2 regions of the Pseudomonas vranovensis genome follow, and region 1 is predicted to be linked to the other one. Evidence: riboswitches for the same ligand, from Rfam matches in the RefSeq annotation. Region 1 holds a riboswitch; the other holds the start of a gene.

Region 1 (3,266 bases):
CAAGTATTTCAGCCAGTTGGGACGCTCCGAGGCCAAGGTGGCCCGGGCGCAAATCGAAGGCCTGGGCAAGGCCCTGGACCTGTATCGACTGGAGGTGGGGCATTACCCCAATTCCGAGCAAGGCCTGAACGCACTGGTGGCGGCCCCCAGCGACGAAACCCGCTGGTCTGGCCCTTACTTGCAGAAAAAAGTCCCGCAGGACCCGTGGGGCCGCAACTACATCTACCGCCAGCCTGGCGAGAATGGCGAGTACGACCTGCTGTCGATGGGCAAGGACGGCCAACCCGGTGGCGAAGGTGAAAACGCCGAGATCACCAGCTGGCAGTAAGCGGAGGAACGCCCCATGCGCTACGAGCTCAAGGCACTGGGCAAGGCTGGCGTGGTCTTGCTGACGCTGGACGCCCAGGACGCCGGACAAGCCCGGCAACAGGCCGAGCAACAAGGCCTGCGGGTGGTCAGCGTGCGCAGTTGCGAGCGTTTCGCCAAGCTGCGCTGGCGGCGTGGCGAGGCGTTCGACCTGGTGCTGTTCAGCCAGGAACTGACCACCCTGCTCAACGCCGGCCTGCCACTGATCGACGCCCTGGAAAGCCTGGCCGAGAAAGAGTCGGCGCCCCAGGCCCGCAAGACCCTGGGCGAGTTGGTGCGCCTGTTGTACGAAGGCAAGTCGTTCTCCCAGTCGTTGGCGCAGTTGCCGAGTGTGTTCCCGCCGCTCTACGTCGCCCTGGTGCAGTCCAGCGAAAAGACCGGTGCCCTGGGGGATGCCCTGGGGCGCTATGTTGCCTATCGCCAACGCATGGACGAAGTACGCCAGAAGATCATCAGCGCCTCGATCTACCCGCTGTTGCTGCTGTTGGTCGGCGGTGGCGTCGTACTGTTCCTGCTCGGCTATGTGGTGCCACGCTTCAGCCTGGTGTTCGAGGGCCTGGGTACCGAGCTGCCCTGGCTGTCGCGGTTGTTGATGCAGGCCGGGATGTTCCTGCATGCCCACCAGGCACCGCTGGGCATCGGTTTTGTCGCAACGCTGGTGGGAATGTTCGTGCTGCGCCGCGACCCGCGGGTGCGGCGTTGGCTCAACCGTCAGCTCGAACGCCTGCCGGCCCTGCACCGGCGCCTGGTGATGTATGAGCTGGCACGGTTCTACCGCTCGTTGGGGATTCTGCTGCAGGGCGGCATCCCGATCCTGACGGCCATGCAAATGGCCCGTGGCCTGCTCGGGGCGGCTGCCAGCCAGCGCCTGGAGCAGGCCTGCGAACGGGTACGCGAAGGGTTGTCGCTGTCGGCGGCGCTGGAGGCCGGGCAACTGGTGACACCAGTGTCGCTGCGCTTGCTGCGCGCCGGTGAGCAATCGGGCAACCTGGGGCAGATGATGGAGCGCAGCGCCGACTTCTACGACGAAGAGATCGGCCGCTGGATCGAGTGGTTCGTACGCCTGTTCGAGCCGTTGCTGATGACCTTCATCGGGCTGTTGATCGGCTTTATCGTGATCTTGATGTACATGCCGATTTTCGAGCTGGCCTCGAGCATCCACTAGCGGGCAACGTGACATTCCTGTGCGCTTGCTGTATAGATTCGGCCCACCAAGGGGAGCCCGGCAACGGGCTGAGAAACCGCTGGCGCAAGCAGCGCGGTGACCCTACGAACCTGATCCGGATCATGCCGGCGGAGGGATGGGGATAGCCAACCTGCCTTTTTGCCGGTCTCACTGCGAGGCCGCCCATGTCTGAAACAATCGGTCTCGCTGTCGCCATCAATGAGGACAGCAGGATGACCGAACGCTTTACCGACACCCTTCGCCGCCAGAGCGAACCGCGCTGGACCCAGTCCATCGAACATCGTTTCGTCAACGAACTGATGGCCGGCACCCTGGACGATGCCGTCATGGTCAACTACCTGATCCAGGACCATCGCTTCATCGACAGCTTTCTGACCCTGCTGGGGGCCGCCATTGCCAGTGCCGACACCTTCGAGGCGCGCATTCGCCTGGGCCGCTTTACCGGGGTGATTTCGGGGGAAGAGAACACCTATTTCCTGCGTGCCTTCGAGGCGCTCGGCGTCAGCGAGGCTCAACGCCTGGAGGCACCGGATTCGGTGCCCACCGCAGGCTTCAAGGCAATCATGCAGGAAGCGGCTGCCACCCGCTCTTACGCCGCCGCCCTGGCGGTGCTCAATGTTGCCGAAGGCCTGTACCTGGACTGGGCACTGCGTGCGCCCAGGGAACTGCCACCGCGCTTTGAACATGCCGAGTGGATCACCCTGCACGACAACCCGGATTTCCAGGCCTTCGTCGCCTTCCTGCGCGCCGAGCTCGACCGTGTAGGCCCTGCCCATGAGCAGCTCAGCAGCGACTTCTTCCTGCGCGCCGTCGCGCTGGAACAAGCCTTTTTCGACGCCGCCTACGACCTCAAGGGGTAACGCATGGACATTTTCGAGCGCCTCAAGCAGGCCGCAGCCGCCGACTGGAACAGCTATGTCGACCACGACTTCGTCCGCCAGATGGGCGCGGGCACCCTGGCCCAGCCAGCCTTTCGCAAGTACCTGGTGCAGGACTACCTGTTCCTGATCCAGTTCGCCCGCTCCTGGGCCCTTGCCGCCTACAAGAGTCGCACCCTGGCCGACATTCGCTCGGCCCAGGCGGGGCTGGCGGCCATTCTCGACGAAACCGAACTGCATGTGCGCCTGTGCCAGCGCTGGGGCCTGTCACCTGAAGCGCTTACTGCCACACCGGAACACCAGGCGACGGTGGCCTACACCCGTTTCGTCCTGGACTGCGGTGCGGCAGGCGACCTGCTCGACCTGCATGTGGCACTGGCCCCCTGCGTCATCGGCTATGCCGAAATCGGTCGCAATTTAAGCCCCGAGGGGGCCGAGGCCCTGGTCGATCACCCGTACCGCGAGTGGATCGGCGAATACGCCGGTGCCGGCTATCAGGCGGTTGCGACGGCTGCCCGGGCGCACCTGGACGACCTGGCCTCACGGGCCATGACCGAACGTCGGTTCGAGGAGCTGGTGAAAGTCTTCGCCCAGGCCTCGCGCCTGGAGGCCGACTTCTGGCAGATGGGCCTGGACGCCCAGTAGCAAGGCAAGCCCCGCATTGGGGGCTACAACCCCCAATGCATCAGGGCCAGTACCAGCACGACCAGAAATACCGTCTCCCCCACCATCAAGGCAATGGGTTTGATGCCTACCTTGGCCAGTTCCTTGAGCTGGGTCTTCATCCCCAGCGCACTGATCGCCACCACCAGGCACCAGCGCGACAGGTCGTTGAC
Region 2 (3,266 bases), 2.5 Mb from region 1:
CTGTTCGCTCTGGTTCAAGCGCTGGTACGCCTCGCGCACCTGCGAGCTGATCAGGCCGCCGCTGTAGATCGGGATGTTCAATTGCAGGCCGATGCTGGTCTGCTCGACATCACCGCTGTAGTTCTGTCCGGTCAGGTTGGGGTTGGCAAAGCCCAGGCTATCGTTGTCGCCTTTCTGGTAGCGCGCTACCGCGTCTACCGTTGGCGCGTGACCGGCCTTGCGCTGGCGCAGGGTTTCTTCAGCTGCATCGACCGCGTAGTTGGTCGCCAGGAGGTTGAGGTTCTGCTTGCCGGCGGTTTCGACCCAGGCCTTGGCGTCGTTGGGGATCGGCACCTGCACCGGCAGGGTGTGGACGATGCCCTGTACCGAGTTGTAGTAGCGGTTTGTGAGGGTGATCAGCGCCTCGAAGGCGTCATCGACCTGGCGCTGGGCAACGATGCGGTTGGCCCGCGCGGTGTCGTAGCTGGCCTGGGATTGCAGTACGTCGGTCTTGTCGGAAAGGCCCACGTCGAAGCGTTCGTTGGACTGATCGAGCTGGCGCTTGAAGGCTGCTTCTTCGGCCTTGGTCGAGGCCAGGGTGTCCTGGGCGCGCAGCACCGCGAAGTAGTTTTCTGCGGTCTGCAGGATCAGGTTCTGCTCGGTTGCCGACAGCTCCAGTGCCGCCTGCTCGTTGACCGCTTCGGCCGCTTGCAATTGGAACCAGCGATCGGCTCGGAACACCGGCTGCGCCAATGTGGCCTGCCAGGAGTTGCCGCTGCGGTTGGCGGTGATCGAGGGCGTGTCGATCTTGGTGCGGGTGTTCATCATCTCGGCACCGGCCGAGAGATTCGGCAGCAGGCCGGCGCGGGCCTGGGGTACCACTTCCTTGCGGGCGCCATAGTCGGCGCGGGCTGCGGCGAGATCGGCGTTGTTGTTCACAGCCTCCTGGTAGACGCTCACCAGGTCGGTCTTTGCCGACAAGGGCACATCTGCTGCCCAGGCCATTCCGTTGGTAGCACAAGACACGGCAAGGGCCAGTGAAAGTTTGCGCAGCATAGGGCGATCCTTGAACAATTGAGTGTTTCTGAACCGGTGAGTGTAGATGCGCGGACACTTTGCAACAATCTGCCATTTGCGCCATTTATCGTGCCCGTGCTTGTACTGTTGGCTTTGCGGGTGAGTCCAGTCTAGACTGGACACGTTCTTGTCGGGGTGCCTTGCGTTGAGGCTGAGATCGGATAATCCGGATCCCGTTGAACCTGATCAGGTTAGCGCCTGCGTAGGGAACAAGATTTCTCGCTTTCCCGGCGAGTCTCTTGTGCCAGGTCCGGGAATGTCGAGTCAGCCGTTGCAGCTGCAGGCATCACCGCGCATTTGGCACAGCACCGTCCTTGGTGCGTCCGTGCCTTTCAGGTTCTCCCCCGACATTCCACTGCTAGGAAGCCGTCTGGAGAGCCTGTGATGAGTAAACAAGAAAAATACATTACCAATCTGAGTGAGTCGGCCCAGGTCGATCAACAGTCCGTACAGCCGTTCACCCGCTCGCGCAAAATCTATGTCGAAGGCTCGCGCCCGGACATCCGCGTGCCCATGCGTGAAATCAGCCTGGACGATACCCCCACCGACTTCGGTGGCGAGCCCAATGCCCCGGTGCTGGTCTACGACACTTCCGGCCCCTACACCGATCCTTCGGTCATCATCGATGTGCGCAAAGGCCTGGGCGATGTGCGCTCGGCCTGGATCGACGCCCGTGGTGACACCGAGCGCCTGCAAGGCCTGTCGTCGAACTTCGGTCAACAGCGCCTGGCCGATGCCGAGCTGACCAAGCTGCGCTTCGCCCATGTACGCAACCCGCGCCGGGCCAAGGCCGGCGCCAACGTCAGCCAGATGCACTACGCGCGCCAGGGCATCATTACCGCCGAGATGGAATACGTCGCCATCCGCGAGAACATGAAGCTGCAGGAAGCCCGCGCTGCTGGTCTGCTCAAGCAACAGCACGCCGGGCACAGCTTCGGTGCCAGCATCCCGAAAGAAATCACCGCCGAATTCGTCCGTGAGGAGATCGCCCGCGGTCGTGCGATCATCCCGGCAAACATCAACCACGTGGAGCTGGAGCCGATGATCATCGGCCGCAACTTCCTGGTGAAGATCAACGGCAACATCGGCAACAGCGCCCTGGGCTCGTCCATCGAAGAAGAAGTGGCCAAGCTCACCTGGGGTATCCGCTGGGGTTCGGACACAGTGATGGACTTGTCCACCGGCAAGCACATCCATGAAACCCGCGAGTGGATCATTCGCAACTCGCCGGTACCGATTGGCACCGTACCCATCTACCAGGCGCTGGAGAAGGTCAACGGCGTGGCCGAAGACCTGACCTGGGAGCTGTTCCGCGACACCCTGATCGAGCAGGCCGAGCAAGGCGTGGACTATTTCACCATTCACGCCGGCGTGCTGCTGCGCTATGTGCCGCTGACCGCCAAACGTGTCACCGGCATTGTCAGTCGTGGTGGTTCGATCATGGCCAAGTGGTGCCTGGCGCACCACAAAGAGAACTTCCTCTACACCCACTTCGACGAAATCTGCGAAATCATGAAGGCCTACGACGTCAGCTTCTCGCTGGGCGATGGCCTGCGTCCGGGTTCGATTGCCGACGCCAACGATGAAGCGCAGTTCGGTGAGCTGGAGACGCTCGGTGAGCTGACCAAGATCGCCTGGAAGCACGACGTGCAGTGCATGATCGAAGGCCCGGGCCACGTGCCGATGCAGCTGATCAAGGAGAACATGGACAAGCAGCTGGAGTGCTGCGACGAAGCGCCGTTCTACACCCTTGGCCCGCTGACCACCGACATCGCCCCGGGTTACGACCACATAACCTCCGGTATCGGTGCGGCGATGATCGGCTGGTTCGGTTGCGCCATGCTCTGTTACGTCACGCCCAAGGAGCACCTGGGCCTGCCGAACAAGGATGACGTCAAGACCGGCATCATCACCTACAAGATCGCTGCCCATGCCGCCGACCTTGCCAAGGGCCACCCGGGCGCGCAAATCCGCGACAACGCCTTGTCCAAGGCGCGCTTCGAGTTCCGTTGGGAAGACCAGTTCAACCTCGGCCTCGACCCGGATACCGCGCGGTCGTTCCATGACGAGACACTGCCCAAGGACTCGGCCAAGGTCGCCCACTTCTGTTCGATGTGCGGGCCGAAGTTCTGTTCGATGAAAATCACCCAGGAAGTGCGTGAGTACGCCGCCAACCAGCGCATTGAGGCGGTGGATGTAGCGGTCGAGGA

What was found. Region 1 has a riboswitch for thiamine pyrophosphate ahead of ABVN19_RS08630 (TenA family protein). Riboswitches for the same ligand answer to the same signal wherever they lie in the genome.
Region 2: it holds a riboswitch for thiamine pyrophosphate, as region 1 does, so the genes downstream of both, thiC (phosphomethylpyrimidine synthase ThiC) here and ABVN19_RS08630 (TenA family protein) in region 1, are expected to answer to the same signal.

What each region holds. Positions count from the first base shown of each region.
Region 1 covers NZ_CP159259.1:1,849,295-1,852,560, reverse strand. Annotated here, with positions in the region: gene gspG (type II secretion system major pseudopilin GspG) at 1-328, shown strand, start outside; gene ABVN19_RS08635 (type II secretion system F family protein) at 344-1,531, shown strand; TPP riboswitch at 1,571-1,685, shown strand; gene ABVN19_RS08630 (TenA family protein) at 1,765-2,412, shown strand; gene ABVN19_RS08625 (TenA family protein) at 2,416-3,075, shown strand; gene ABVN19_RS08620 (putative sulfate exporter family transporter) at 3,099-3,266, opposite strand, start outside.
Region 2 covers NZ_CP159259.1:4,377,899-4,381,164, reverse strand. Annotated here, with positions in the region: gene ABVN19_RS20375 (TolC family outer membrane protein) at 1-1,035, opposite strand, end outside; TPP riboswitch at 1,178-1,282, shown strand; gene thiC (phosphomethylpyrimidine synthase ThiC) at 1,441-3,266, shown strand, end outside.